DNA from 4 places in the Serratia sp. Ae19-1 genome. Region 4 is predicted to be linked to each of the others. Evidence: riboswitches for the same ligand, from Rfam matches in the RefSeq annotation. Region 4 holds a riboswitch; each other region holds the start of a gene.
The links. A riboswitch is a leader RNA that binds a small molecule or an ion and turns the genes downstream of it on or off. The one in region 4 is predicted to bind thiamine pyrophosphate.
Positions count from the first base shown of each region.

Region 1: linked by a shared signal. The riboswitch ahead of thiC (phosphomethylpyrimidine synthase ThiC) and the one ahead of thiM (hydroxyethylthiazole kinase) in region 4 are both predicted to bind thiamine pyrophosphate.
Region 2: linked by a shared signal. The riboswitch ahead of thiB (thiamine ABC transporter substrate binding subunit) and the one ahead of thiM (hydroxyethylthiazole kinase) in region 4 are both predicted to bind thiamine pyrophosphate.
Region 3: linked by a shared signal. The riboswitch ahead of tenA (thiaminase II) and the one ahead of thiM (hydroxyethylthiazole kinase) in region 4 are both predicted to bind thiamine pyrophosphate.

Region 1 covers NZ_JBCHWD010000002.1:289,722-297,395, reverse strand. Annotated here, with positions in the region: gene thiE (thiamine phosphate synthase) at 1-194, opposite strand, end outside; gene thiC (phosphomethylpyrimidine synthase ThiC) at 187-2,130, opposite strand; TPP riboswitch at 2,245-2,369, opposite strand; gene AAIE04_RS06745 (Rsd/AlgQ family anti-sigma factor) at 2,409-2,912, opposite strand; gene nudC (NAD(+) diphosphatase) at 3,014-3,781, shown strand; gene hemE (uroporphyrinogen decarboxylase) at 3,820-4,884, shown strand; gene nfi (deoxyribonuclease V) at 4,894-5,580, shown strand; gene AAIE04_RS06725 (YjaG family protein) at 5,629-6,219, shown strand; gene hupA (nucleoid-associated protein HU-alpha) at 6,409-6,681, shown strand; gene AAIE04_RS06715 (DUF1481 domain-containing protein) at 6,718-7,389, shown strand; gene purD (phosphoribosylamine--glycine ligase) at 7,439-7,674, opposite strand, start outside.
Region 2 covers NZ_JBCHWD010000005.1:235,372-243,045, forward strand. Annotated here, with positions in the region: gene AAIE04_RS16315 (sugar efflux transporter) at 1-235, opposite strand, end outside; gene sgrT (glucose uptake inhibitor SgrT) at 389-565, opposite strand; gene sgrR (HTH-type transcriptional regulator SgrR) at 653-2,314, shown strand; TPP riboswitch at 2,352-2,470, shown strand; gene thiB (thiamine ABC transporter substrate binding subunit) at 2,528-3,514, shown strand; gene thiP (thiamine/thiamine pyrophosphate ABC transporter permease ThiP) at 3,490-5,097, shown strand; gene thiQ (thiamine ABC transporter ATP-binding protein ThiQ) at 5,084-5,788, shown strand; gene ivbL (ilvB operon leader peptide IvbL) at 5,877-5,990, shown strand; gene ilvB (acetolactate synthase large subunit) at 6,102-7,674, shown strand, end outside.
Region 3 covers NZ_JBCHWD010000003.1:343,375-351,048, reverse strand. Annotated here, with positions in the region: gene opgB (phosphatidylglycerol--membrane-oligosaccharide glycerophosphotransferase) at 1-819, opposite strand, end outside; gene AAIE04_RS11850 (transporter substrate-binding domain-containing protein) at 1,104-1,844, shown strand; gene AAIE04_RS11845 (ABC transporter substrate-binding protein) at 1,845-2,780, opposite strand; gene AAIE04_RS11840 (ABC transporter permease) at 2,816-3,583, opposite strand; gene AAIE04_RS11835 (ABC transporter ATP-binding protein) at 3,580-4,320, opposite strand; gene tenA (thiaminase II) at 4,317-5,000, opposite strand; TPP riboswitch at 5,063-5,165, opposite strand; gene AAIE04_RS11825 (LLM class flavin-dependent oxidoreductase) at 5,315-6,337, shown strand; gene AAIE04_RS11820 (Rossmann-fold NAD(P)-binding domain-containing protein) at 6,351-7,085, shown strand; gene AAIE04_RS11815 (GlxA family transcriptional regulator) at 7,212-7,674, shown strand, end outside.
Region 4 covers NZ_JBCHWD010000007.1:89,717-97,390, reverse strand. Annotated here, with positions in the region: gene AAIE04_RS19435 (hypothetical protein) at 228-1,925, shown strand; gene eno (phosphopyruvate hydratase) at 1,927-3,180, shown strand; gene AAIE04_RS19425 (AzlC family ABC transporter permease) at 3,247-3,957, shown strand; gene AAIE04_RS19420 (AzlD domain-containing protein) at 3,954-4,274, shown strand; gene AAIE04_RS19415 (AraC family transcriptional regulator) at 4,281-5,120, opposite strand; TPP riboswitch at 5,455-5,551, shown strand; gene thiM (hydroxyethylthiazole kinase) at 5,587-6,378, shown strand; gene thiD (bifunctional hydroxymethylpyrimidine kinase/phosphomethylpyrimidine kinase) at 6,378-7,178, shown strand; gene AAIE04_RS19400 (inhibitor of vertebrate lysozyme family protein) at 7,263-7,674, shown strand, end outside.

The DNA.
Region 1 (7,674 bases), on a different contig from region 4:
TGATAACGCCGGCCCAGCGCGATGGCGGCGGCGATATCCTGTTCAACCTGCTCGTCAGGCAGATCCTTGATGCGCAGTTGGATCGTGGTGACGCCGGCCTCCAGCAGGCGAGCGATCCACTCTACGCTGTCGACCACCGGGTAGAGCCCCAGTTTGTGAGGCGTTGCCGGGAAGGGGGTAGTGATATCAGTCATTGCTGGTCTCCTCTTGCAGCGAGGTGGCGCTGTGATACAGGTCGCTGCCGCGGGCGCGGAACTCGGCGGACATTTTTTCCATGCCGGTCAGCTGCACCTCGATCGGCTTGGCGGCCTCTTGGGCAGCGGCGTAGTCGCGCACCTCCTGCGAAATTTTCATCGAGCAGAATTTCGGCCCGCACATTGAGCAGAAGTGGGCGATCTTGCCGGACTCCTGCGGCAGGGTTTCGTCGTGATAGGCGCGCGCGGTGGCCGGATCGAGCGCCAGATTGAACTGATCTTCCCAACGGAATTCGAAGCGCGCCTTGGACATGGCGTTATCGCGGATCTGCGCGCCCGGATGGCCTTTGGCCAGATCGGCGGCGTGAGCGGCGATCTTGTAGGTGATCAGGCCCTGTTTGACGTCCTCTTTGTTCGGCAGGCCGAGGTGTTCTTTCGGCGTGACGTAACACAGCATGGCGCAGCCGAACCAGCCGATCATCGCCGCGCCGATGCCGGAGGTGAAATGGTCATAGCCCGGGGCGATGTCGGTGGTCAGCGGACCGAGGGTGTAGAACGGCGCTTCGTGGCAGTGTTCCAGCTCTTCGGTCATGTTGCGGCGGATCATCTGCATCGGCACGTGGCCCGGGCCTTCAATCATCACCTGCACGTCGTATTCCCAGGCGATTTTGGTCAGCTCGCCCAGCGTATGCAGTTCGGCGAACTGGGCTTCGTCGTTGGCGTCCTGAATCGATCCGGGGCGCAGGCCGTCGCCGAGCGACAGCGAGACATCGTAGGCGGCGCAGATCTCGCAGATTTCACGGAAGTGCTGATAGAGGAAGTTTTCCTGATGGTGCGACAGGCACCATTTGGCCATGATCGAGCCGCCGCGCGACACGATGCCGGTCAGGCGTTTGGCGGTCATCGGCACGTAGCGCAGCAGCACGCCGGCGTGGATGGTGAAGTAGTCGACCCCTTGTTCAGCCTGTTCCAGCAGCGTATCGCGGAACATCTCCCAGGTGAGGTTCTCCGCCACGCCGTTGACCTTCTCCAGCGCCTGATAAATAGGCACCGTACCGATGGGCACCGGGCTGTTGCGCAGGATCCATTCGCGGGTTTCGTGAATATAGCGGCCGGTGGAGAGATCCATCACGGTGTCTGCGCCCCAGCGGGTGGACCACACCAGTTTCTCCACTTCTTCTTCTATCGACGACGTGACCGCCGAGTTGCCGATATTGGCGTTCACCTTCACCAGGAAATTGCGGCCGATGATCATCGGCTCCGCCTCCGGGTGGTTGATATTGGCGGGAATGATAGCGCGGCCGGCGGCCACTTCCTGACGCACGAACTCCGGCGTGATGTTGTCCGGCAGGTTGGCGCCCCAGCTCTGGCCCGGATGCTGGTGGCGCAGCACCTCGCCGCGAATGCGCTCGCGCCCCATGTTTTCGCGGATGGCGATGAATTCCATCTCCGGGGTGACGATGCCGGCACGGGCGTAGTGCAATTGGGTGACGCACTTGCCCGGCAACGCTTTGCGCGGCAGCGGCAGGTGTTCGAAACGCAGGTGATCGAGGCCTTCGTCCGCCAGCCGCTGTTGGGTGAAGCCGGAGCTGGCGCCGCTCAGGGTGGCGGTATCGCCGCGCGCGTCGATCCAGCCGGCGCGCAGCTTGGCCAGGCCGGCGTGCACGTCGAGCTCGGCTTGCGGATCGCCGTACGGGCCGGCGGTGTCATACACCGGGATCGCCTCGTTCTGTTCATACTGCGGATTATCTTTGCTGCCGCCGACCAGGGTCGGGCTGAGCTGAATTTCACGCATCGGCACCTGGATATCGCTGCGCGAGCCCTGCAGGTAGATGCGGCGTGAGTTAGGGAAAGCCATACCTTGCAGCGTGTCGATAAACTGCTGGGCGGCTTCGCGTTGCGCTTTGCGGGCGCGCGGTGGATTAACGTTAGACATAGCAAGTTCCTACCAGTGTGTTGGGTTGGGAAAGTTGCTTGTCTGGAGTTCGGAGGGAGTAATGATGGTGGCCGATAAGGCAGGGCGCCCGCAAAAAGAGGGCCGTGCCTGTGGCGATAGATTACTCTTGTTCCCTTCGCGGGTATTAACCCGATCAGGTTCCGCGGATCCCGAATTAACGGTCTCAGCCTGGCTGATTCGATGAACAAATCAGGCGCTAGGCACTCCGACAAGATGCACCCCAGTATAGGAGGGATAAGAAAAAAAACTATAAAATTTTAACGCGCCGGATCCAGCGCCTGGTCCGGCAGCGGTTGCTGCGCGGCTTCCGCCTCCAGCAGGATCAGCTTATCTTCCAGCGCAAAGCGCGCCGCCAGCGTTTCGCCGATATCCGACAGGGCCTGATGGAACTCCAGACAAACCTCCTGATCGATATCCACTTCGGTATAGCGATCGTGGAACGCCATGATCTGTTCGGTATTGGCCCATAGCTTGGGATAGATGTTCACCGCCAGCGACATTTTCGGACTGGCCGCGCCTTCCACTTGTTTGATAATTCTGTCATAGATATGAAAATGCCCTGCGGAGAGGTAATCCACCAGGTTGTGGCAAAAGTTCTCCAGCGCTTTTTCATTCAGCGGCGTATGCTTTTCTTTATTCGGTTTGAGGCCTACCAGTGTGCAGTAGGCGACCAGCAACTGCTTGCGGGCCTGAAGCCATTGATCAACTAATTCATTACTACCGCCAACGCGCTGAGTCAGCCTTTCCAAACGGTTGAGCATGTTTGACTCCGTGTAAGTAATAAAAGTAACCGGTAAGTTATTAAAATGTAACAAAGCCGATTCGTAGAGTGCCAGTGAAGCTGAGGTTGTGCAACAACGATATGGAACTTGCATTAACGGGCAATGAAAACGGCTGGTGGATCGTCAGCCATGAAAGCAAACTTTGGTTACCGAACGGTGAATTGCCGTCGGGAACGGCCGCCGCCCTCGGGCTGCAGGGCCACATGGCGCGCACCATCGGTGAATGGGAGGGCGCGCCGGTTTGGCTGGTGCGCCAGGCTATGCCGCGGGAGATGGGCTCGGTGCGTCAGCTGTTGGATCAGGATCGCGGCTTGTTCCAGCTAGCCGGGCGCGGCGTGCAGCTGGCGGATTTCTACCGCTCCCATCGCTATTGCGGCTACTGCGGCCATGAGATGCACCTCAGCCGCACCGAAAGCGCCTGCCTGTGCGGCCATTGCAAGGAGCGCTACTACCCGCAGATCGCGCCCTGCGTGATCGTCGCCATTCGGCGCGAGGATCAGATCCTGCTGGCGCAGCACGTGCGCCATCGCGGCGGCATTCACACGGTGCTGGCCGGCTTCGTCGAAGTGGGCGAAACGCTGGAACAGGCGGTGGCGCGTGAAGTGATGGAAGAGAGCAACATTGAAATCAAAAACCTGCGCTATGTCACTTCGCAACCCTGGCCGTTCCCGCACTCGCTGATGATGGCCTTTATGGCCGATTACCATCAGGGCGAAATCCGTCACGATCCCAAAGAGTTGCTCAACGCCGGCTGGTATCGTTACGACCAATTGCCGCTGTTGCCGCCGCCCGGCACCGTGGCACGCCGCTTGATTGAGGACACCGTGGCGCTGTGCCGGGCAGAATAATGTACAATGGCCGGCAGATTATTAAGGGAGCCCCATAAATGACTGAGTTGAAGAACGATCGTTACCTGCGCGCGCTGTTGCGTCAGCCGGTGGATGTGACCCCCGTATGGATGATGCGCCAGGCCGGTCGTTATTTACCGGAGTACAAGGCAACCCGCGCCCAGGCCGGTGATTTCATGTCGCTGTGCAAGAACGCGGAGCTGGCCTGTGAGGTCACGCTGCAGCCGCTGCGCCGCTATGCGCTGGACGCCGCCATCCTGTTCTCCGACATTCTCACCATTCCTGACGCCATGGGGCTTGGCCTGTACTTTGAAGCCGGCGAAGGTCCGCGTTTCAGCTCACCCGTCACCTGTCGTGCCGACGTCGACAAACTGCCGGTGTTCGATCCGGAAGTGGAGCTGGGCTATGTGATGAACGCGGTGCGCACCATCCGCCGCGAGCTGAAGGGCGAAGTGCCGTTGATCGGCTTTTCCGGCAGCCCGTGGACGCTGGCGACTTACATGGTCGAGGGCGGCAGCAGCAAGGCCTTCACCAAGCTGAAGAAGATGATGTATGCCGAACCGGCGACGCTGCACCTGTTGCTGGACAAGCTGGCGGACAGCGTGATTCTGTACCTCAACGCCCAGATCAAGGCCGGTGCGCAGTCGGTGATGGTGTTCGACACCTGGGGCGGCGTACTGACCGGGCGCGACTACCGCGAGTTCTCTTTGCACTACATGCACAAGATCGTCGATGGTCTGCTGCGTGAAAACGACGGCCGCCGCGTGCCGGTGACGCTGTTCACCAAAGGCGGCGGGCAATGGCTGGAGGCGATGGCCGCCACCGGCTGCGACGCGCTGGGGCTGGACTGGACCACCGACATCGCCGACGCGCGCCGTCGCGTAGGCGACAAAGTGGCGCTGCAGGGCAATATGGATCCGTCGATGCTCTATGCTTCTCCGGCGCGCATCGCGGAAGAAGTGGAGACCATTCTGGCCGGTTTCGGCCACGGCAACGGTCATGTGTTCAACCTGGGCCACGGCATCCATCAGGATGTGCCGCCGGAGCACGCCGGCGCCTTCGTCGAGGCGGTGCACGCGCAGTCGGCGAAATACCACCGCTGAGGATCCGAGGTGACCGATATGCAGGCCCTGCGCGCCGAACAGCTGCGGCGCGCCGCTGAAGTCATTCGCTATGACGATCTGCCGACCGAACCGCCGGCGTTCATCGCCGGCGCCGACGTGGGCTTCGAACAAGAGGGGGCGGTGACGCGCGCGGCTATCGCCATCCTGCGCTATCCGTCGCTGGAACTGGTGGAGTATCAGGTGGCGCGCATCGCCACTGTCATGCCTTATATCCCGGGCTTCCTGTCGTTTCGCGAATACCCGGCGTTGTTGGCCGCCTGGGGGCAGCTGCAGCAGAAACCGGGGCTGATCTTCGTCGATGGGCACGGCATTTCACATCCGCGGCGCCTTGGCGTCGCCAGCCATTTCGGCCTGCTGGTCGATGTGCCGACCATCGGCGTGGCCAAGAAGCGCCTGTGCGGCAAATTTGCCCCGCTGGACGCCGCCGTCGGCGCGTTGGCGCCGCTGGAAGATAAGGGCGAACAGCTGGGCTGGGTGTGGCGCAGCAAGGCGCGCTGCAACCCGCTGTTCATCTCTACCGGGCATCGCGTGGGCGCCGACAGCGCGCTGGCGTGGGTGCAACGCTGTATGGCGGGCTACCGTTTACCGGAGCCGACCCGCTGGGCCGACGCCATCGCATCGCGTCGCCCGGCGTTTCAGCGCTGGTTGCAGCAGCATCCGGAGGTGTCGCGATGAGCGATTTCGGGTACACTGCGCCGCAGATAACGCGTAAGAGAGTAAATCATGCTACGTAACCCGATTCATTTACGCCTGGAACGGCTCGAGGCCTGGCAACATTTGACCTTTATGGCCAGTTTGTGCGAGCGTATGTACCCGAATTACCAGATGTTCTGCAAACAGACCGAGTTCGGCGATCCGGCGGTTTATCGCCGCATTCTGGATTTGGTGTGGGAAACGCTGGTGGTGAAGGATGCCAAGGTCAACTTCGACAGCCAGCTCGAGAAGTTGGAAGAGGCGATTCCGTCGGCGGAAGATTACGATCTTTACGGCGTTTACCCGGCAATTGATGCCTGTATCGCATTAGGGGAACTGATCCATTCGCGGCTCGGCGGGGAGACGCTGGAGCACGCCATCGCCATCAGCGAAACATCGATTCGCACCGTGGCGATGTTGGAAATGACCCAAGCCGGTAAGGAAATGACCGACGAAGAGTTGGAAAGTTTGCCGGCGGTAGAGGAAGAATGGGACATTCAATGGGAAATTTTCCGCCTGTTGGACGCCTGTGAAGAGCGCGATATAGACCTGATCAAGGGGCTGCGATCCGACCTGCGAGAGGCCGGTGTCAGCAACATCGGGATAAATTTAGCGCAATAAGGCAACAAAACGTGATTTAACGCCTGATTTGTCATGCCTTAAGGCTTCACATCCGCACCCTGTCTGGTCTACATTTGGGGGGCGTAAAAAAAGTGGCTATCGGTGCGTGTATGCAGGAGAGTGCTGTCAATCGGCATATCCGTCGCACTCGATGCTTTGCAAACGATAAACACACTGTAAGGATAACTTATGAACAAGACTCAACTGATTGATGTAATCGCGGACAAGGCTGACCTTTCCAAAGCACAAGCTAAACTGGCTCTGGAATCCACCCTGGCTGCTATTACTGAGTCTCTGAAAGAAGGTGATGCAGTACAATTGGTTGGCTTCGGTACTTTCAAAGTAAACCATCGTAGCGAGCGCACTGGCCGCAACCCGCAGACTGGCAAAGAAATCAAAATCGCAGCAGCCAACGTGCCTGCGTTCGTTTCTGGCAAAGCACTGAAAGACGCTGTTAAATAAGACCGCGCCTCGGTGAAAAGTTTAAACAGGGGGGCGATGATGCCCCTTTTGTTTACTCGTCGGGCGTTCATGGCCGCCGGCATTGCCCTCGGTCTGAGCGCCTGCAGTTTCCATTCCGATATCCCCAGCTTTACCGCCAGCGGCTTCGTGGCCGATCAGGGCGTGATACGCCTGTGGCGTAAAGACGATGAGCAACACCGCCCACAGGTGCTGGTCAGCGTCTATAGCCCTTACCGAGGGCCGGGCACTATCACCACGCTGTACACCTATCAGGGCGACGTGCTGCGCCAAATCAAACGCAACGACGCTGACGGCGATCGAGATTCCATTCAGCTGCGCTTTGCCGACGACGGCACGGTGAGCTTTATGCAGCGCCAGTTGGCGACGCGCCGCGAACCGCTGACCAGCGATGAAATCGCCCTGTACCAATATCAGGCGCGGCGTATCCTCGAAGTGAGCAATGCGCTGCGCGCCGGCAAGGTCAAATTGCTGCAGGGGCGTTGGATGCAGGGCCAGGTGCAAACCTGCGACGGCCAGCGCTTAAAACCTGGGCTGGATGCCGCCGCCATCGTCTGGATCGAGAAGCGCGCTCGCAGCAGCAGCCGGCCGGTGAGCGTCGCCTGGCTGGAAGCGCCGGAAGGCAGCGAGCTGCTGCTGGTGGCTAACGACGACTTCTGCAGCTGGGAACCGAAAGAAGAGCAGCTATAAAAAAGGCCCCGCGCTGCGGAGCCTCTTGTCATGACCGTGAAAGGTCAAATCATTTTCCGCGCGCGATCGCGCGATAACCGATATCTTTGCGGCAGAAGCTGCCCGGCCAGTGGATGCCTTCCGCCAGCTGATAGGCGCGTTGCTGCGCCTGCGCCACGGTGTCGCCCAATGCGGTGACGCACAGCACACGACCGCCGCTGGTGACGACGTCATCGCCCTGCAGGCGCGTACCGGCGTGGAAGACTTTACCCTCGGCGCTTTCCTGTTGCGGCAGCCCCTGGATAA
Region 2 (7,674 bases), on a different contig from region 4:
GATCGCCGCGGGTGTCGGAGCGCTTGGCCAGCAGGAAGCTGACCAGGATGCCGGCTACCGCATTGGCGGTATAAAACAGCCCGACCCACAACGGCCGCACTTTCACCTCGGTGGTCAGAAACAGGCTGAGCGTCGGCGTCAGCAACGCGCCGGCGATGCCGGAAAGAAAAGCGATCAGCAGGAATGCGGCAAAGATGGGGTTGATGCGCAGTGTCAGCCGGCTCAGGCGTTGCATATCGTCTTCCCTGACCTCAAAACGAAAGTGAAACCTTAGGCCACGGCGAGAAAAATGCAAGCGCATCGCCCTGACCACGCATAAAAAAACCAGTGGGTCGCCCCACTGGCTGGTGAAACAGCACCATTACTCAGAAACTTGTCGCCGCAGCCCCTACAGGTGCTCGCGGTACTGCTTGTCGGTCATCTCTTTGATGTCCCATTGCGTCAGGTGCGCCAGCATCGCCAGCCGCGCCTGTTCGGGCACCACGCTCAGCCAGTCGGCATGCTGACGGCGCACCGCGCGGAAATAGCGCTGATAGAACTGTTTGGATAAGAAAGCTTTCATCATTACGCCCTCCCCTTTCATTGATGAAAATTATCGGCGTAATATAGGGAAAGAAAAATTGACGACTTGAGGCGGGAGTGTTCCTCTTTTATGTCCACGTCCAGATTGCAGCAGCAGTTCATCCGTCTGTGGCAGCGCTGCCACGGTGAAACCACCGACACCACGCTGCAGGCGCTGGCGGAGGCGCTCAGCTGCTCGCGGCGGCATGTGCGCTCCCTGCTGAGTGCCATGCAACGGGAGGGTTGGCTCACCTGGCAGGCGGAATCGGGGCGCGGCAAGCGTTCGCGGCTCACCTTCCATTACACCGGCCTGGCGCTGCAGCAACAGCGGGCCGAGGAGCTGCTGGAACAGGATCGCATCGATCAGTTGGTGCAACTGGTAGGCGACAAAGACGTGGTACGCCAGATGCTGCTGTCGCAGCTGGGGCGCAGCTTCCGCCAGGGGAAACACATCCTGCGGGTGCTCTACTACCGGCAGCTGTACAACCTGCTGCCCGGCTCGGCGCTGCGGCGTTCGGAGACCCATTTGGCGCGCCAGATCTTCAACGGCCTGACGCGCATAAATGAGGAAAACGGGGAACTGGAGTCCGACCTGTCCCACCATTGGCAAATGCTGACGCCGCTGCACTGGCGGTTTTACCTGCGCCCGGCGATCCATTTTCATCACGGCCGCGAGCTGGAGATGGCGGACGTCATCAGTTCGCTTTCGCGTCTGACCTCGCAACCGCTGTTCTCGCATATTGAAAGCGTCACCTCGCCGACGCCGTTCGTTGTCGACGTGCATCTGCGCAGCGCCGATCACTGGCTGCCCTGGCTATTAGGCAGCGTACACGCCATGATCCTGCCGCGCGAATGGCGCGAGCTGCCGGACTTCGCCCGCCATCCGATCGGCACCGGCCCATACCGCGTGGTGCGCAATCTCCCCAGCCAGATGAAGATCCACGCCTTCGACGACTATTTCGGCTACCGGGCGCTGATCGATGAGGTGAATATCTGGGTGCTGCCGGAATTCTCCGAAGAGCTGGTGCACTCAGGCGTACAGCTGCAGGGCGATGAAACCGCCAACAATGAACTGGAAAGCCGGCTGGAAGAGGGCTGTTATTTCCTGCTGTTCGATCGGCGCTCCCCATTGGCGGCCGATCCCGCCATTCGCAGCTGGCTGTGCGAATTGATCAATCCCATTTCGCTGCTGAGCCACGCCGGGCCGCTCTATCAGCGCTACTGGTCGCCGGCGTACGGCCTGCTGCCGCGCTGGCACCACAACCGCGCGCTGGCGCAGCAGCCCAAGCCGCCGGGTCTGACCGAACTGACGATGACCCACTTCAATGAGCATTCGGAGTTTCACGCCATCCGTCAGGCGATCGAGCCGCTGCTGGCGCAGCACGGCATCCGCCTGATCGTGCAAAGCGTGGACTACGCCACCTGGCACCAGGGGGACGCGCGCAGCGATCTGTGGCTCGGCAGCGCCAACTTCTATCTGCCGCTGGAGTTTTCGCTGTTCGCCACACTGTATGAACTGCCGCTGATGCAGCACTGCATGAACGAGGATCTGGCGCAGGACGCCGCGCTGTGGCGAGCCAACCGCCTGCCGCTGGCGGAGTTTTGCCAACGTCTGGTCAGCGATCATCAACTGCATCCGCTGTTCCACCACTGGCTGCAGCTGCACGGCCAGCGCAGCATGCGCGGCGTGCGGATGAACACCCTCGGCTGGTTCGACTTCAAGTCCGCCTGGTTTGCCCCGCCGGAGGCATAAGCGCCTTTCGTCAAGGCCGGTTAATCTTTACAATAGCGCCGTCTCAACGGGGTGCGGAAATTCACTGCGTATCACACGCCCGATTTTCCGCTGAGAGCACACCCGTCGAACCTGATCCGGTCAATACCGGCGGAGGGATTTGAGCCCAGCGAACCGGCGACGCCGCCTCGCCCCCTCAGATGCCCTTGCCCCCTTATTTCTCAGGAGTGCAACGTGGTCAAAAAATATCTGCCCTGCTTATTGCTGCTGTGCGCCGCGCCGGTGTTCGCCAAGCCAACGCTGACGGTTTACACCTACGATTCCTTCGCCGCCGACTGGGGCCCTGGCCCGGCGGTGAAGAAAGCCTTCGAGGCCGAGTGCGACTGTGAACTGAAGTTCGTCGCGCTGGAGGACGGCGTTTCGCTGCTGAACCGCCTGCGCATGGAAGGCAAGAACAGCGCCGCCGACGTGGTGCTGGGGTTGGACAACAACCTGCTGCAGGCGGCGCAGCAAACCGGCCTGTTCGCGCCGAGCGGCGTCGACAGCGCCAAACTGACGGTGCCGGGCGGCTGGCAGGACGCGACCTTCGTGCCTTACGACTACGGGTACTTCGCCTTCGTCTACAACAAAGAAAAACTGAAGAACCCGCCAAAAAGCCTGCAGGAGCTGGTCAGCAGCGATCGCAACTGGAAAGTGATCTACGAAGATCCGCGCACCAGCACGCCGGGCCTCGGCCTGCTGCTGTGGATGCAGAAAGTGTATGGCGACAAGGCGCCGGCCGCCTGGCAGCAGTTGGCGAAGAAGACCGTCACCGTCACCAAAGGCTGGAGTGAAGCCTACGGCCTGTTCCTGAAAGGCGAAGGCGATCTGGTGCTCAGCTACACCACCTCTCCCGCCTATCACCTGATCGCAGAGAAAAAAGACCTCTACGCCGCCGCCATGTTCAGCGAAGGCCACTACCTGCAGGTGGAAGTGGCCGGCAAGCTGAAGGCCGCCAAACAGCCCGAACTGGCGGAACGTTTCATGCAGTTCATGGTGACGCCGGCATTCCAGAACACCATCCCGACCGGCAACTGGATGTACCCGGTGATCAACACTCCGCTGCCCGTCGGCTTTGAACAGATGAACGTACCGCATACCGCGCTGCAGTACAGCGCCGAAGAGGTGGCCACACAACGCGGCGGCTGGATCCGGGCATGGCAAACCGCCGTCAGCCGCTGATCCCCCGCTGGCTCTGGCCGGGGCTGCTGGCCGCCGGCGTGATCCTGCTGGTCGCCGCGCTGGCGATGGGTTCGCTGTGGCGTCACGCGCCGGACAGCGACTGGCGCAGCCTGTCGCAGGACAGCTATCTGTGGCACGTGGTGCGTTTCACCTTCTGGCAGGCGCTGCTATCGGCGCTGATCTCGGTGCTGCCCGCCATCCCGCTGGCGCGCGCGCTCTATCGCCGCCGTTTCCCTGGCCGGCAACTGCTGCTGCGGCTGTGCGCCATGACGCTGGTACTGCCGGTGTTGGTGGCGGTGTTCGGCCTGCTCAGCGTCTATGGGCGCCAGGGCTGGCTGGCGACGCTGTGCGGTTGGCTGGGCGTGGAGTATGGCTTCTCGCCTTACGGCCTGCAGGGCATTCTGCTGGCGCACCTGTTCTTTAACCTGCCGCTGGCGACCCGCCTGTTGCTGCAGGCGCTGGAGAATATTCCGGTGGAACAGCGCCAATTGGCCGCCCAACTGGGCATGAGCGGCTGGCAGCAGTTCCGCTTCGTCGAATGGCCGGCGCTGCGCCGCCAAATCCTGCCGAGCGGCGCGCTGATCTTCATGTTGTGCTTCGCCAGCTTCGCCACCGTGCTGTCGCTGGGCGGCGGGCCGCAGGCCACCACCATCGAACTGGCGATCTACCAGGCGCTGAGTTACGACTACGATCTGGGACGCGCCGCCATGCTGGCGCTGATCCAGCTGGGCTGTTGTCTCGGGCTGGTGTTGATCAGTCAGCGCCTGAGCCAGGCATTGCCGGTGGGGCATACCCACGCCCAGCGCTGGCGCAATCCGGAAGACAGCCTGTGGCGACGCATCGGCGATTCCCTGCTGATCGCCGCCGCGCTGTTGCTGTTGCTGCCGCCCTTGCTGGCGGTGATCGCCGATGGCGCCAACCAGGCTATCCTCAGCGTACTACGCCAGCCGGTGCTGTGGCAGGCCCTGTTCACGTCGCTGCGCATCGCCCTCGGCGCCGGGCTGCTGTGCGTGGCGCTCACCCTGATGCTGCTGTGGAGCAGCCGCGAGTTGAAGCTGCGGCAGCAGCTGCGCGGCGGCCAGGCGCTGGAGCTGAGCGGCATGGTGATCCTGGCGATGCCGGGCATCGTGCTGGCCACCGGCTTTTTCCTGCTGCTGAGCGATACCATCGGGTTGCCGCAGTCGCCCTATGCGCTGGTGATCCTCACCAATGCGCTGATGGCGGTGCCCTATGCGCTCAAGGTGTTGGAGAATCCGATGCGCGACCTCGCCGAACGTTACAACCCGCTGTGCCTATCGCTGGATATCCGCGGCTGGCAACGGCTGCGGCTGATTGAGCTGCGCGCCTTACGCCGCCCGCTGGCGCAGGCGCTGGCCTTCGCCTGCGTGCTGTCGATCGGCGATTTCGGCGTGGTCGCCTTGTTTGGCAACGAGCATTTCCGTACCCTGCCTTTTTATCTGTATCAGCAGATTGGCGCCTACCGCAGCCATGACGGCGCGGTGACCGCGCTGCTGTTGCTGCTGTTATGCTTCCTGCTGTTTACCCTGATCGAACGCTTACCGGGCCGCCATGCTGACGCTTGAAAAACTGACCTATCTGTATGACCACCTGCCGATGCGCTTTGACCTGCGCATCCAGCCGGGCGAGCGCGTCGCGGTGCTCGGCCCCAGCGGCGCCGGCAAAAGCACCTTGCTGAGCCTGATCGCCGGTTTTCTGCCGGCGGCCAGCGGCCGGCTGCTGCTGAACGGTGAGGATCACACCGCCACGCCGCCGGCCAAGCGGCCGGTGTCGATGCTGTTTCAGGAAAACAATCTGTTCGCGCACCTGACGGTGGCGCAGAACATCGGATTGGGGTTGGATCCCGGCCTGCGCTTGAACGCGCAGCAGCGCCAACAGCGGGCGCAAATCGCCCGGCAAGTCGGCCTGGAAGAGCATCTGGAACGCCTGCCGTCGCAACTTTCGGGCGGTCAGCGTCAGCGCGCCGCGCTGGCGCGCTGTTTGATTCGCCAGCGGCCGATCCTGCTGCTCGACGAACCCTTCTCGGCGCTCGACCCGGCGCTGCGCAACGAGATGCTGCAACTGCTGCGGACGGTGTGCGAACAGCGCAACCTGACGCTGCTGATGGTATCGCACAACCTCGACGACGCCGCGCGCATCGCGCCGCGCACGCTGCTGGTGGTCGACGGCCGCATCTACTACGACGGCCCGACGCAGGCCCTGCTGGACGGCAGCGCGCCCGAAGCGCGCGTGCTGGGCATTTCGGGCAAAGCGTGATCTGACGCGCGTTTTTTATGCTGCGCCAATAAACCTGTTGTGCGAATTTTGCGCCTGTGTTTTTATAAAAACCTGACTTTTTTTACTGATGATAAGGTTCCCTGTGATCGCATCCTCGCTGACTTCGACCCTACTAGTTACCGCGCTACCAGCCGCGGTGGTCGTCGTGCGTGTGGTGGTGGTCGTCGGCAATGCGCCGTAGGGTCCGAATCAACGCATCGATTCCCAAACCCCGCCGGCGCAAACCGGGCGGGGTTTCTTGTTTTAGCACCCTGCCCAGCAAAGCTCACCGGCCTTGAGAAAGGACAGGAACATGGCAACTTCGGGCACGCCTCAACCGGGCACCAGCTTTACCGGCGCACAATTGATCGTTCATCTGCTGGAGCGTCAGGGCATCACTACCGTCGCCGGCATTCCCGGCGGCGCCGCGCTGCCGCTGTATGACGCGCTGAGCCAAAGCACCCGCATTCACCACGTGCTGGCGCGCCACGAACAGGGCGCGGGCTTTATGGCGCAGGGTATGGCGCGCGCCAACGGCAAGGCGGCGGTGTGCATCGCCTCCAGCGGGCCGGGCGCCACCAACCTGGTCACCGCCATCGCCGATGCCAAGCTCGATTCCATTCCGCTGGTGTGCATCACCGGGCAGGTGCCCTCCTCGATGATCGGCACCGACGCTTTCCAGGAAGTGGACACCTACGGCATTTCCATCCCGATCACCAAGCACAACCATCTGGTGCGCGATATCCGCGAGCTGCCGCAGGTGATCGGCGACGCGTTCCGCATCGCCGAGTCAGGCCGCCCGGGCCCGGTCTGGATCGATGTGCCGAAAGACGTGCAAACCGCCACCATCACGCTGGAAGAGCTGCCGCCGATCGCCGTGCCGGACGCCGCCCCGAGCTTCGATCCGGCACTGGTTTCGCAGGCCGCCGCGATGATCAATCAGGCAAAACGCCCGATCCTCTACCTGGGCGGCGGCATCATCTGCGCCGACGCCCACCGGCAGGCGCTGGAACTGGCCGAGCGCGCCAGCCTGCCCACCACCATGACGCTGATGGCGCTGGGTGCGATGCCGGTGGAACACCCGCTGTCGCTGGGCATGCTGGGCATGCATGCGGCGCGCAGCACCAACTTCATTCTGCAGGAGGCCGATCTGCTGATCGTGCTGGGCGCGCGTTTCGACGACCGGGCAATCGGCAAAACCGAGCAGTTCTGCCCTAACGCCGCCATCATTCACGTGGATATCGATCGCGCCGAGCTGGGCAAGGTCAAACAGGCCAACGTGGCGATCCATGCCGACGTCGGCCAGGTGCTGCAACAGTTGCTGCCGCAGATCGACACGCAGCCGCGCAGCGCGTGGCTGAACACCGTCAATGACCTGAAGCGCGAATTCCCGTTCAACATGCCGAACGCCGACGATCCGCTGAGCCATTACGGCCTGGTGCTGGCCGCCGCGCGCTGTGTGGACGACAGCGCCATCATCACCACCGACGTGGGCCAGCATCAGATGTGGGTGGCGCAGGCCTATCCGCTGAGCCGGCCGCGCCAGTGGCTGACTTCAGGCGGCCTGGGCACCATGGGCTTCGGCCTGCCGGCGGCGATCGGCGCGGCGTTGGCGGAGCCCGAGCGCAAAGTGCTGTGCTTCTCCGGCGACGGCAGCCTGATGATGAACATTCAGGAAATGGCCACCGCGGTCGAGCACGATCTGGACGTGAAAATCATTTTGATGAACAACCAGGCGCTGGGGCTGGTGCACCAGCAGCAAACCCTGTTCTACCAGCAGCGCATCTTCGCCGCCGCCTATCCGAAGCGCACCGACTTCCTGAAAATCGCCGCCGGATTCGGGTTGGATACCTGCGATCTGAATGCTGCGGAAGATCCGCAGGCGG
Region 3 (7,674 bases), on a different contig from region 4:
GGTGTCTTTACCGGCGAACGCCAGCTCGGCGCCCTGGTAGAAATAGTTGCTGTAGCCGGCGGCCTTCAGCACGTCGCCCAGGCAGACGTTCTCCGGGTAGAAGGTGGAGACCGCGCTGGAGGCGTTACCGTCGAAGGGCGCGAACAGCGGAATGCCGCACTGCGAGGCGACCATGCCGGCGATGGTGTAACCGGTACCCGGCAGCTGCTGGGTGTTGCTGAAGTCGATGCTGTCGGCGCGCAGGGCATTCAGTTCGTCGGCCAAACCGGGAAACAGCTCGGTGTCGAAGTAGGTGCGCTCCAGGCTCTCGGCATAGATATACACCAGGTTCGGCCGCTTGCCCTGCACGGTCTTTTTCGGCGCCTTGTAGTAGGTGGTGAAATCGGCGGTATCGCCGACGATCTGGCTCTTGACCAACAGCGAAATGTCCTGAAACGCCGGGGTGGTGCCGACCGAAAACAGCGCCAGCAGCACGGCGACGACGCTGTAGGCCACGCTGCTGCCTTTAGCCTTGCGGCGCAGCAGGCTGCGGGCCAGCACGGCGAAAATTCCCCCCAGCGCCGCCAGCAGGCCGATAAACGGCAGCACGTATTTGCTGACGCCGGCGCCCTTGAGGCTACTGGTGACGGTGTAGATCACCGCATCGGTGATGCCGTCGCCGGTAAAGTAGTTGCTGGCGATCAGGATGACGTTCAGCACCAGATAGCTGCCGAGCAGCGTCAGCAAAATGGCGAACCACCAGCGGTTGGCGGCGGCCCGGGTGCGATAAATCAAAATCGACGCCAAAAAGAGAACAAACGAAACGACTGCTAAAACCATCCGCCAAACCCTGTCTGATTGGAAAAAACGTTGCTGCCCTGGTCTGCGCCGCCGGCCGTGCCGCGGCGCGAAAAGTGAAGGGTATAGCCTATTGCCGGCGGCGGAACAACGCGCGATCTCCCGCTACGGCCGACGAGCGGCGGCTATTGTACATTTTTATGACGATAGTGTGACGTTAATCACGCCAGCGGCGGCCACGGCGGCGAAAGCTTGCTGGTCGGAGGTTTCGCTCTACGCTTAATGAGCGCCACGACGGCGCGCCCATCAGCCATTCAGGAGGAAGTATGCAGACGATTTCCGCAGCGGTACTCGAGGATTTGGCCCCGCAAGGCGTGTTGCGCGCGGCGATCAACTACGGCAATCCGGTGCTGGCGCAGGCGGGGGCCGGCGGCAAACCGCAGGGGGCTTCGGTGGAGCTGGCCAGCGCGCTGGCTCAGGAACTGGGCGTGACGCTCGAGCTGGTGACCTATGACGCGGCGGGCAAGGTGTTCGCCGATCTGGACAGCGGCGCCTGGAACCTGGCGTTTATGGCCATCGAGCCGGTGCGCGCGGCGCAGATTGCGTTCAGCGAACCCTACGTGATCATCGAGGGGACTTACCTGGTGGCGAACGACGCGCCTTACTTTGAGGTGGCGCAGCTCGACAGGCCGGAAGTGCGCATTGCGGTCGGCCAGGGGGCGGCGTATGACCTGTTTTTATCGCGCACGCTGCAGCAGGCGCAACTGGTGCGGGCGGCAACCTCTGCCGAGGCGATCGCGCTGTTTTTCGAACGGGGGCTGGAGGCGGCGGCCGGCGTGCGTCAGCCGCTGCTGGCCGCCGCGGCCGCCCATCCGGGCTACCGGGTGCTGGAGGGGCATTTCACCGCCATCCGTCAGGCAATGGCGGTGCCGCGGCAAAAAACGCAGGGCGCCGCCTATGTGAACGGCTTTATTGAACGCTGCAAGGCCAACGGGCTGGTGAAGGCGGCATTGCAGCGCAGCGGCCAGGGTGAGGTGACGGTGGCGCCGCCGGCCGCCTCGGCGTGATCAGTCCAGTTCCACCGCGTACTGTTCTACCGGGGTGATTTTCTTGATCAGCTTGTTGTCGAACAGGAACTGCTCGTAAGCCTGGTAGCGGGCGCGATCCAGCTTGGCCGGATCGCGCGCGAACAGCGGCAGGCTGGCTTGCCAGGCCTGCTTGTTCAGCTCGGTATTCAGCTCCGGGTGCGCCTTGGCAAACGCCAGCCAGGTGTCCTGCGGGTGCGCGTGCAGGTAGTCGCTGCCTTGCTTCAGCGCGGCGAGGAATTTGCGAATTTTCGGCTCGTTCACCGCATCGCGGTTGGCGACGATGATCAGCTCGTCGTAGGCCGGCACGCCGTAATCTTCGACGTTGAACACCACCGGTTCTTTACCCTGCAGCTTGAGCTCCAGCGCTTCGATGTTGCGGTAGCCGCCGATCACCGCATCGACCTGGCCCGCCAGCAGGGCGCTGGTCAGCTGGAAGTTGACGTTGATGAGCTTGATATCCTGCGGTTTGAGATGCTCGTGTTCAACCATGGTGGCCAGCGTCGCCTGTTCGATGCCGCTGACCGAGTAACCCACCGTTTTGCCCTTGAGATCCGCCGGCGAGGCGATGTTCTTGTCCAGCGCGATCACCGTATTCAGCGGCGTGTTGATCAGCGTGCCGACGCGCATCAGCGGCAGGCCCTGATCGGCGAAGAAGTGCAGTTGCGGCTGATAGGTGATGGCGAGATCGGCCTGTTTAGCGGCCACCAGCCGCGGCGGCAGCGCCGGATCGGACGGCGGCACGATCTTGACGTCCAGCCCTGCGGCCTTGAAGGCGCCGATCTGCTCGGCCACCATAATCGGCGCGTGATCGGGGTTGATATACCAGTCGAGCACCAGCGTCAATTTCTCGGCCGCGCCGGCCTGGCCGGTGATGGCGGCGCCGAGCAACAGCCCGCAGAGGGTATGTTTAATCATGGTTGTTCCTTTATCCCTGGTTATGGTTGCAATCATCAGTCGTTTTCCGGCGCCCAGGCGATCAGGCGCCGCAGCAGCGCATCCACCGCGGCCCACAGCAACACGGTCATCAGCACTAGAATAAACAGCGCGGCGAAGCAGACGTCGGTCTGCATGCGCGCGTTGGCGTTCAGCATCACGTAGCCCAGCCCTTCGGCCGAGCCGACCCATTCGCCGATGATGGCGCCGATCGGCGCGACCGCAGCGGCCATGCGCAGGCCGGAGCCGAAGGCCGGCAGCGCCGCCATCAGCCGCACGTGCCGCAGTTGCGCCCAGCGCGAAGCGCGCATCGTGCGTGCCAGATCGAGATAGTCGTTGTTGACTCGGCGCAGCCCGTCGAAGAAGGCCGACACCACCGGGAAGAAGATCACCAGCACCGCCATCGCCACCTTGGCGCTCATGCCGAAGCCGAACCACAGCACCAGCAGCGGGGCCAGGGCGAACACCGGTATCGCCTGGCTGGTGAGCACCAGCGGCATCAGCCAACGCTGCAGGCGCGGCGAGAAGATCATGCACAGCGCCAGCGCCGCACCGAGCAACACGCCCAGAACCAGCCCGCTGACGATCTCCGAAGCGGTGACCAGCGTGTGCCAGGCGAGGTAGCCGCGCCCGTCCCACAGCGCCTGCGCCACCGCGCCCGGCGTGGGCAGCAGAAAGGCCGGGATGCCGCTTTGCCCTGCCAGCCACCACAGCAGCAGCAGGCCGGCGAACACCGTCAGCCCGCGCCGCAGGCGGGTAAGCCCGCGTTCTTTGGCGATATTCATTGCGCCGCCCTCACCATCTGCTGCAGCAACTCGGCCTGGCTTTTCAGCAGGTCGGCGTCATCCGGCGCGCGCGGCGGCTGCCCTTTGATGCAGTGGCTATCGTCGAGACCGAGCGGCCAGGGTGACAGCACCAGCAGGCGGTGGCTCAGACGGCAGGCCTCCATCGGATCGTGGGTGATCAGCAGCACGGTGTTTTGCGCCAGCAGCTCGGCGGCCAGGCTCTGGATTTCGGCGCGGGTAATGGCGTCCAGCGCGGAAAAGGGCTCGTCCATCAGTACGATCGGCTGGCGTTCGTAGAGCGTGCGGGCGATGGCGGCGCGCTGGCGCATGCCGCCGGACAGCGCGGCGGGCAGGCTGCGGCCATGCGCGGCCAGGCCCACGCGTTCAAGCAGGTGCGCCGCCCACGCCCGATCCGGCGCTTCGCCGCGCAGCCGCGAGCCGAGGGCGACGTTCTCCTCGATAGTCAGCCAGGGGTAGAGCAGGTCTTTCTGCCCCATGTAGGCGATGCGCCCGGCGATCGGCAGGCCGTCGCTGCCGCTCACCGTGCCTGAGCTGGCCTGCGCCAGCCCGGCGATGATCTTCAGCAAACTGGTTTTGCCGGCGCCGCTGGCGCCGAGCAGAGCGACGAAGCTGCCGCCGGCGATGTCGAAGCTCAGCCGGTCGAAGACGATTTGCTGACCGAAACGCAGGCTGAGATCCCGCACCTGGATGCCGGGCGGGAGAAGCGGGGAGGTCATGAGGCGTTCAGCCCCATTTGCCAAAATGCCGATTCCAGCTGGGTGGCGGTGGTGAAAATCTGCGCCAGCTCGGTGAGGCGGCTCTGCGCCCCGCGCTGATGGCCGACGGTCTCCAGCAGTTCGATGGCGGCGCGCACGCCGGCCAGATAGCCCTCGTCTCCGTAGTTGCGGATCCAGGAGGCGTAAGGATTACCCTCCATTTTGGTGGCGGGATCGTGCAGCAGCCGCAGGCCGATTTCGGCATAGCCGGCCACGCAGGGCAGCAGGCCGGCCAGCAGATCGAGGGCGTCGCCGGCATGGCCGATATCCAGCACGTAGCGGGTGTAGTTCATGGTCTCCGCCGCTTCCGGCTGGGCGGCGATCTGCGCCTCGTTCAAGCCCCATTCGGCGCAGTAGGCCACGTGCAGCGGCAGTTCGGCGACGATGCCGTTGAGCGAGGCGGTGGCGGCGCGCATCTCCGGCAGGGTGCGCAGCTTGCTGACCAGCAGCGCGTAGGCGCGGGCGAAGTGCAGCAGGAACAGATAGTCCTGGGTCAGGTAGCGACGAAAAGCGCGTTCGGGCAAGGTACCGGCGGCCAGCTGCTGCAGAAACGGGTGATCGACGTAGTCCTGCCAGTGGCTGCCGGCTTGTTGCCGCAGCCGGCCGTAAAGACCGCTTTCGAACAGGGTGGTGATGGACATGGGACCTCCTTGAGTCAGTGGAGATCCGGGCACGCTGAGGTATGAACAGGCAACGGGTGATTGCGTTGTTGCCTAACCGTCCCTTCGCTGGCATGACCCAGATCAGGTTCAAAGGGTTCGGCTTACGCCATCTCAGCCCGTAACAGGACACCCCTCGGAGCTGCTTGTTATACGACATTTGTTTTTTGATTACAATCGTCGGGCGGCGGCGCGGCAATCGGTTCGTTTAGTGCGATCGGGGGCGATTTTGCTGGCGCAGAGCGCGCGGTTTTTGTCACTGTAGGCCTATGTTTTGCCTTTGAGGACGATTCCCGATGAAAAAGATTGGTTTTCTCTCGTTTGGCCACTGGTCGCCTTCCGCTCAGTCCGGCACCCGTTCAGCGGCGGATGCGCTGCTGCAGTCTATCGATCTGGCGGTCGCCGCCGAAGATCTGGGGGCGGACGGCGCCTATTTTCGTGTGCACCACTTCGCGCGCCAGCTGGGATCGCCATTCCCGTTGCTGGCCGCCATCGGCGCCAAAACCCAACGCATCGAGATCGGCACCGGCGTGATCGACATGCGCTATGAAAACCCGCTGTATATGGTGGAGGACGCCGGCGCGGCGGATCTGATCGCCGGCGGGCGTTTGCAGCTCGGCATCAGCCGCGGCTCGCCGGAGCAGGTGATCGACGGCTGGCGCTATTTCGGCTATGCCCCGGCCGAGGGGGAAACCGACGCGGACATGGCCCGCCGCCATACCGAAGTCTTTCTGGAAGCGCTGCGCGGCGAAGGGTTCGCTGAACCCAATCCGCAGCCGATGTTCCCCAATCCGCCCGGGCTGCTGCGGCCGGAGCCGTTTTCCGCCGGGCTGCGCGATCGCATCTGGTGGGGTGCCGGTTCGAACGCGACCGCCGTCTGGGCGGCGAAGCTGGGTATGAACCTGCAAAGCTCGACGCTCAAGAACGACGAGACCGGCGAACCCTTCCATATCCAGCAGGCCAAGCAGATCCGCGCCTATCGCGCCGCCTGGCAAGAGGCCGGCCATGCGCGCGAGCCGCGGGTTTCCGTGAGCCGCAGCATCTTTGCGCTGGTGGATCAGCGGGATCGCAATTACTTCGGCGGCGGCGGCAAAGAGGGCGATCAGCTAGGGTATATCGACGCGCAGACCCGGGCGATCTTCGGCCGCAGCTATGCCGCCGAGCCGGACGCGCTGATCGAGCAGCTGGCGCAGGACGAGGCCATCGCCGAAGCGGATACGCTGCTGCTGACCGTGCCTAACCAGCTGGGCGTGGATTACAACGCCCACGTTATCGAATCGATTTTAACCCATGTCGCGCCGGCGCTCGGCTGGCGCTAAACGGAGGACTGGCATGTCACGTATTTTCATTACCGGCTCGGTGGACGGGCTGGGCCGCGCCGCCGCGCAAACGCTGTTGGACGAAGGGCATCAGGTTATCCTGCATGCGCGCGCCCCCGGCCGTCTGGAGGCAGTGCGCGATCTGCTGGATCGGGGCGCGCAGGCGGTGATTGGCGACCTGTCCGAGGTGCAGCAAATCCGGCAGGTCGCCGAGCAGGTGAATCGCCTCGGCCGCCCGAATGCGGTGATCCACAACGCCGGCATGTTCACCGGGCCGCAGGTGATGCCGGTGAACGTGATAGCGCCCTATCTGCTGACGGCCCTGATCGAACGCCCCGATCGCATCGTCTACCTGAGCAGCAGCATGCACTTTGACGGCGTAGCGGAACTGAACGGCGTGGATTGGCTTGGCGGCGCAGCCGGCTCCTATTCGGACAGCAAGCTGTTCGTCACCGCGCTGGCCGCCGCCGTGGCGCGCCTGTGGCCCGGCGTCATCAGCAGCGCAGTCGATCCCGGCTGGGTGCCGACCAAAATGGGCGGCGCGGACGCGCCCGACGATCTGGCGCTGGGACACGTGACGCAGGCGTGGCTGGTGAGCAGTGATGAGCCGCAGGCCCTGGTTTCCGGCGGTTATTGGCACCATCAGCAGCGGTTGGATCCTCATGCGGCGGTGCACGACGAGGCGTTTCAAACGGCGCTGCTGGCGCAGTTGGCGCGCGTGAGCGAGGTGAGTTTGCCTCAGGCCTGATGGCCGCGTTCTCCTGGCCCGTCGGTGGTTATCGGCGGGCTTTTTTATGCCCGCAGGGTGAACCGACGGGGCTTTTCTTATACAGTGGTTGCCTGGCCTGTTTTGATTGTTATTTATATTATCGCCATGCACACATTTCTGATTATCGTCCCCGAAGGGGGCATGCTGTTCGAAGCGGCGGGCATCGCCGATATTCTGATGCAGGCCAATCGCCTGAGCCCTGCCGAGGCGCCGCTGTATCAGATCGCGGTCGCCACCACGCAATCCCATCGGGTGGTACACGGCCTGTCCGGTCTGAGCCTGCTGGCCGATCATCGCCTGGCGGATCTCGATCCGGCCCTGCCGCGCGATACCGTCATCGTCGCCGGCAAAGGGGCGACCGAAGAAGAGGGCGCCCTGGTGGCGGATTGGCTGCGCCGCGCGGCCCCGCAGGCGCGCCGTATCGCCTCGGTCTGCGGCGGGGCTCTGCTGCTGGCCGAGGCCGGCTTGCTGGACGGACGACGGGCGACCACCCACTGGCGGCTGGCGGAAACGCTGCAGGCGCGCTTCCCGCAGGTGCAGGTCGAAAACGGCCCGATCTACGTGCAGG
Region 4 (7,674 bases):
GCAAAGGTAGGTGTAGAGTCGATGCATGGTAGTCTGTCCAAAACGCGCGGCGGGCGGAAATACGCCGCCCCAGAGTAAAGCAAATGCCCGCCGATGAAAAGGTGAAAGCGCGGCAGGCGGTCTTAGCTTGGCGGACTTTGGTAATTAACTGGCGTATTTCTTATATTTCGCCATTTAGACGGCTTGCTACTATTTTCATCCCGAAAACCTCAGGGTGAACAATGATAATGATGAACAATGAGTTGGCCGAAGCTATTTTCGATCCGCGTGGAGAGAACCGTTTTTACGAATTACAGTTGGCGCCGCGCCCCAGTCTGCAGGCATTACGGGATGGCAAAATCCTGTTTTTTGACAATACCAAGCTGGACTTCTGTCATTACCGCGAAATATTCACCCGTCTTGAAACGATCTTGAATGAACTCGGCATTCATCACATCGAACATGTTCGTCAGTCCGTGCGTGGCACGATGACGGCACAGATCCGCGTGTTGGCTGACCAGTTGGCGCAAACAGGGGTGCAGGCCGCCGTTGTGGCGTTAGCGGACATGGGCACTTCGGTGATGACCACCATCCTCGCCATCGAGTTGGAGAAAAGGGGTGTCGCCACGTTATTGATCGCCTCGCCCCCCGGCGACAATCTGGCCGAGCACGTGGCCCATTATCGAGCGGGGCAGCTGTGCATTTGCCGTCTCGACATCTATCAGGCAAGCTCCGTCAGCGATATTCGCCGGCAGGTTGACGCCCGGCGCGCTTACGTTCTGGAGGCGCTCACCGGCGCCGGCGATAGGCCTGCCGCCGCGGCGCTTCATCCGAAAATGGATCTTGACCGAGGCCATTCCGGGGCGGACATGATGCCTTACCACGGCCTGGACGCGCTGATGGCGGAGTATGAACGCCAGTCTATCGGTGACGGTTTGCCGGTGATCCCGCCGACGCCGGCGCGTTTTGCCGCCATGCTGGCCTACTGCCCCGAACCGCTGGATACCGTGCTGATCCCGGAAGCGGGCCCCTCGGGCAAAGACATTCGGGTGCGCGATGTGGTCATCAACAGCATCCTGGCCGGCTGCAAACCCGCATTCTTACCTATCGTGACGGCGACGCTGCGCGCGATGGCCGATCCCGCATTCAACTTCCAGCAATCCATCACCACCTCGTACAACGGCGGCAATCTGGTGTTGGTCTGCGGGCCGATCGCCGCTGAACTGGGGATCAGTTCCGGCCAGGGCTGTATGGGGCCGGGGTTCCGGGCCAACGCCACCATTGGCCGTGCGGTTAACCTGACCATCCTCAACGTGTGCCGTGCCTACCCGGGCAAGGCGGATCTGGGCTGCCTCGGCTCGCCGGTCGAGTTTACTTACTGTTTTGCGGAAAGCCTGGTCAACAGCCCCTGGCCGACCTTGAACGAAGAACGATTCGGGCCTGAAGCCACCAGCGTGTATCTGATGAAGGCGGAACCGCCGACCGACGTGGTTGATTTTCTGAGCCAAACGGCGGGCAGCCTGCTCGACGTGATTGTCGACAGCGCCACCCACCTGGGGCGCATGAATGCGTACATTCCGGGACGGATTTTGATTGTCCTGACGCCCGATCACGCCCAGATGCTGCATAACGCGGGCTGGAGCAAGAGCGCGCTGCGGGAATATCTGCACGCACATATCCATAACCCGCTTGGCGCCGTGCAGGGCAAAGGTCTGGTGCCCGTGAGGCCGGCGCAGTTTGCCGGCCGCGATCCCATGCCGGCGACGCGCAGCGCCCAGGATATCGATCTGGTGGTCGCGGGGGGGCGGGGCGGGCATTCCGCCATTCTGGCGAGCTGGGGCCTCTATTGCGATGCGGTGCTCACGCCGTTGACGCTGCCCGGCGGGCAACTTGCGCGCACCCTTGAAGACTTCCGGGCCGCGCCAGCAAACTTAAGGAATCACTAGCATGCCGACCATTATGGACATACGCGCGCGTGAAGTGTTTGACTCACGCGCGGACATTACGCTGGAGGTCGAAGTGGTGCTGGACAGCGGCAAGCGTGGCCGCAGCATCATTCCAACGGGGTGCTCCAAGGGCAAGCATGAGGCGATCGAGGTGCGTGATAACGATCCGCAGCGCTTCAGCGGGCAGGGCGTTTTGCGGGCGATAGACATCGTGCACACCGTGATTAAGCCGCGGCTGCGCGGCATGTCGCCCTATGCGCAAGACGAGATAGACCGCATGCTGATAGCGTTGGACGGCACCGCCAACAAAAGCCGGCTGGGGGCCAATGCGATCCTCGGCGTGTCGCTGGCGGTGGCGAATGCGGCGGCAGTGCACAGCAATCAGTCGCTGTGCGATTACGTCAGCCGCGGGCAGGCGAAATCCATGCCGCAGCCCATTTTCTCGATGTTGTCCGGCGGCATGCATGGCGACGGCAACTGCGATTTTCAGGATTATCAGGTGATCGCGCTGAACGCGGCGCATCTTGAAGCGGCGCTGCAGGTGGGTAAAAACGTGCATATGGCGCTGAAAGCCCTGCTGATGGCGCGCGGGATCGGCACCGGCGTTTCCGGCACGGGGGGATTTCTGCCGCCGCTGAGCTCCAATGAGCAGGGGCTGGCGCTGTTGCTGGAAGCCATCGGCAAAGCGGGCTATGAGCCGGGCGTGGACGTCGGCTTGAGCATGGACATCGCGGCCGAGATGTTCTTTAAAGATGGCCGCTATCACCTGGCGGCGGAAGGGCGGACGCTGACGACCACGGCCTTTATTGATTACCTGGCGTCGCTCTGCGAGCGCTATCCGATCGTGCTGATGGAAGATCCGCTGGGGGAGGACGACTTCGAGGGCTGGATTGCGCTGACGCGGCGGCTGGGTGGCCAAATCGAGCTGGTGGGCGACGATCTGTTCACGACTAATCTGGCGCGTTTTGAACAGGGCATCGCCCTGAAGATGGCCAACTCCATTTTGGTGAAACCGAATCAGGTCGGCACGCTGAGCGAAACCATGAGCCTGGTGGCGTCAGCCAAGGCAGCCGGATACGGCGTCGTGTTCTCACGGCGATCCGGTGAAACCGAAGACACCAGCATTGCCGATTTGGCGGTGGCGCTGAACGCCACCAAGGTGAAGTTCGGTTCGCTGGCGCGCACCGAGGCGATGGGCAAATACAATCAGCTGCTGCGGTTGCAGGATGCGATCGCCGATGCGCAGGCCGTCTGAACCCGCCCGCGCTTTTTACCCCTTGCCCCGTTGCCGTGGGCAAGGGGGATCCACGAGAAGCCTACCATGAAGCCGATGCCTTTCTTTGTTCAGGGCAGTAAAGACGCCATGCCTCTGTTGCTGGGTTTGCTGCCCTTCGCCGTCCTGACCGGCGTCAGCGCCATTCAGGCGGGAATGACGCCCTGGGTGGCTCAACTGTCGTCGTTGTTGTTAATGTCCGGGGCTTCGCAAATTGCCGCTGCCACGCTGATGACGGCCGGCGCCGCACCGTTGGTGGTGATCGTCACGCACATTGCGATCAATTTTCGCTATGCCATCTACAGCGCCGGGCTGTCTCAGCTCAGGCTCCAGTTCAGCCCGCTGACCAAGCTGGCGGCGGCGCAGGTATTGATCGACCAGACTTACGCGCTGACGTTTTTGCGCTGCCAGGCCCAGCCGCTGAGCGCGAAAGAAAAAACGCTGTATTACTTCGGCACGGCGCTGCCGATGTGGCTGGTGTGGCAAACGGGGACGGCGGCGGGGATCCTCGCCGGTCCGTTAATTCCCGCCGCCTGGCATCTGGAGTTCGCCATCACCCTGTGCTTTATCTCGCTCCTGGTGCCAATGTTGAAAAACGCCCCCATCGTGGTGGCGGCCGCGGTTGCCGGGCTGGTTTCCGCCTTTACCTGCGGATGGCCCTATAACCTGGGGTTCTTGTTTTCGATGGCCGCGGGCGTCTTGGCCGGCGGTTTGTATCACAAGGGCAGAGGGCCTCAACGCAGCGAGGAGCCGTCATGAGCGAGACGACGATTCTATGGGTGCTGGCCATCAGCACGCTGGGCACGTTTTTACTGCGTTATTCCTTTTTGTGGCTCAACGATCGTGTGCCGTTTCCCGAGCGGGTGGGCGAATGGTTGAAACTGATCCCGGCCACGGCCATCGTGTCTCTGATCGTGCCGGCCCTGATCGCTTCACCCTCGGCGCTGTCGGCCGAAGGCGCGCCGAAACTGTGCGCGGCGATCGTGGCGACGCTGGTGATGTGGAAAACGCGCAACGCCACCTTGATGCTGTTGCTCGGGATGGCGGCGTTTTGGCTGATTCGCGGGCTTGGCTGACAACGCTCAGCGCGTGTTGGGCTTGTGCAATTGGTCGCGGTATTTTTTCGGCGTCACGTCCCGGTGGTGTTTGAAAAAGGAGATGAAGGCGCTGGTGGTGGAGAACTCGAGATAGTGAGCGATCTCGGTGATCGGTTTATCGGTGGTCAGCAACTCCAGGGCCAGTTTCAAACGCACCTGCTGGCGCCACTGCTGATAACACATGCCGGTTCCCTGAACGAACAGACGATGGATGGTGCGCTCGGAAGCGCCGCAATGGGACGCCAGCTCATTCAATCGCGGCACCATTTCACCTTTCAAATGGTAACACTGCAGGTAATTGCGCACCCGGGCATCGTTCGGCAAGGCCGGCCAGGCGGGGGAATGGGCGGCGACGCGGATTTTGTCGATGAGCAGAGATTGCAGATGGAACTCGGTTCCCGCCATCCAGTCGGTGTGGAAAGGGGAACGGCACATGGTTTCGATAACCTCTTCCAGCAGCGGAGTGAGGGTAAAGACCTCGACGTTTTTCGACAGCGGCGCGAAGCGCTGTTGGTCGAGATAGACGGCGCGAAAATCGACGTTGTCGCGCAGGATCACATTGTGGGCAACGCCGCCGGGGATCCAAAGCAACTGATGCGGCAACACGGAGCAAATGCGCGCTTCCAGCATGACGATAGCGGCGCCCGATTTGACGTAGACCAGCTGGCCTTTGGCATGCGAATGCATTCTTGAACGTAACGAATGTTCTTTCTCATCTGAGAAAGTGGCGTAGATCGACACGATGGGCGTATCGATGGCGTCGGGGTCAAAATGTTCATTAAGCAGATCTGAATTGACGAAGATGGATTCAGTGATTTCTGGCATAGCATCATGACTCATAAAATGTGTGGCTATAGTAATGAGAATTGATGAGTTGTGTCTAGCCCGTGCTTGCGTCGCTTGCATCAGGTCACGTTTTCGCTCCGGTTTGATAAGGAGTGAGCGTGTTTTCCCGCCTCAATGACGGCATCGGTTAGTTTTTTTATTATCAGTAAATTTGATGTTTTCGGGCCGCAGGCCGACGGCGGGCCGCTTCTGCCACATTCTGCCCAGCGTCTGCTCCGCCAGCGCACGGCCAATTTATTCGCTTGTTTGTCCGCGCCGCCGCTGGCATGATCCCGCTCAGGGATTAACGCAGCGTTGATCACAACCTATTGATTTTCATGACTCGGGGTGCCCTTCCTGGTGAAGGCTGAGAAATACCCGTATTACCTGATCTGGATAATGCCAGCGTAGGGAAGTCACGGCAGCCCAACCGGCGCCGCCTTCTTGAACGCCGGTTGGGAGGAATATGATCGCTCGACCTGATGCACTACCCGGCGCTCGCGCCGCGGCCTGTCTGACCCAATTCCAACAGCGGCCTCCGCTGATCCACTGCCTGACCAACGAAGTGGTGCAATCGCTGACCGCCAACGTGTTGCTGGCGCTCGGTGCCTCCCCGGCGATGGTGGTGGAGCCGCAAGAAGCGGCGCAGTTCAGCGCGTTGGCCGACGGCCTGCTGATCAACGTCGGCACCCTCAACGCGCTGCGCGCCGAATCGATGCGGGCGGCGGTGGCCGCCGCCAATCAGGCCGGCAAGCCCTGGACGCTGGATCCGGTGGCGGTCGGCGCGCTCTCCTACCGCACCGCCTTCGCTAAACAGCTGCTGGACGAGCAACCGGCGGCGATACGCGGCAATGCCTCGGAAATCATGGCGCTCAGCGGGTTGCTGGCCAGCGGCCGCGGCGTGGACAGCGGTGACGATTCGCTGGCGGCACTGCCCGCCGCGCGTGAGCTGGCGCGGCGCAGCGGCGCGGTGGTGGCGGTCACCGGCGTGGTGGATTACGTCACCGACGGCCAGCGCGACTGGGCGATCGAAGGCGGCTCCCCGCTGATGACGCGGGTGGTGGGCACCGGCTGCGCGCTGTCGGCGGTGGTGGCGGCGTTTTGCGCGCTGCCGGGCGATCGCCTGGACAACGTGGCGACCGCCTGCCGGGTGATGTCCCATTGCGGCGGCCTCGTGGCCAAACAGGCCGCCGGGCCGGGCAGCTTTACGCCGGCGTTCCTCGACGCGTTGTATCAACTGCGCGGGGAGGATCTGTGATGAAACGTATCAACGCGCTGACCATCGCCGGCACCGATCCCAGCGGCGGCGCCGGTATTCAGGCCGATCTGAAAGCTTTCTCGGCGCTTGGCGCCTACGGCACTTCGGTGATCACCGCGCTGGTGGCGCAGAATACCCGCGGCGTGCAGTCGGTGTATTACATCGATCCGGCGTTCGTCGCCGCGCAGCTGGACTCGGTGTTCAGCGACGTGCGCATCGACAGCGTCAAGATCGGCATGCTGGCCAACGCCGACATCGTGCAGGCGGTGGCCGAACGCCTGCGCCATTATCGGCCGGAGTTCGTGGTGCTGGATACCGTGATGCTGGCGAAAAGCGGCGATCCGTTGCTGGCGCCAGAGGCGGTGGCCTCGATTCGCAGCGAGCTGTTGCCACTGGTGTCGATCATTACGCCGAATCTGCCGGAAGCGGCGGCGCTGCTGGCGTGCGCGCCGGCGGAAGATGAAGCGCAGATGCGCGAACAGGGGCGGGCGCTGCTGGCGATGGGCTGCCAGGCGGTGTTGATGAAGGGTGGCCACCTGAGCGAAAGCGAGAGCCCGGACTGGCTGTTTACCGCAGAAGGCGAGCAGCGCTTTACCGCGCCGCGGGTCGCCACCCGCCACACCCACGGCACCGGTTGCACGCTCTCGGCCGCGCTGGCGGCGCTGCGCCCGCGCCATGCCGACTGGGCGGCGACGGTAGCCGCCGCCAAGGACTACCTGCAAAAAGCGCTGCAACAGGCGGATACGCTGGAAGTGGGGCACGGCATCGGGCCGGTGCATCATTTCCACGCCTGGTGGTGAGTCAACTTTTTGCCGCAACCGTGGTCTGACTAGTTCAGGCCCGGTTTTACGGGCGAAACCTGATTTAACCTAGGGAGAAGGACTATGACGGGACACCAGACGCTGCGTTGCGCCCTCTTCGGCGTACTGCTTAGCTTCAGCGCGGGCAGCTTGGCCCAGCAGATCGTCACCACATCGGATTTGATTCAGCAGCCGGGGTATCAGGCCAGCTGGCAAAATATGGTGAAAGGCCAGGCGCGGATGCCGGGCTGGGCGCGCAAGGGCGTCGGCACCTCTACGCCGGCGCAGAATCTGAACTGGAAGGGCAAAGAGTATCTGGTCGGCAACCTGTGCAAACCGCACGACTGCGGCAACAACTTTTTAATCGTGGCGTTCAGCGCGGATAAATCCCAGGCCTGGGGCGTGCGGGTCGAGGTGGCGGACCGGCCGGAAGCCGTCGATCACCCGAAGAAGTACGCCAAGTACCAGTGGCTCGGTAAGCCGGATGAAGATATGA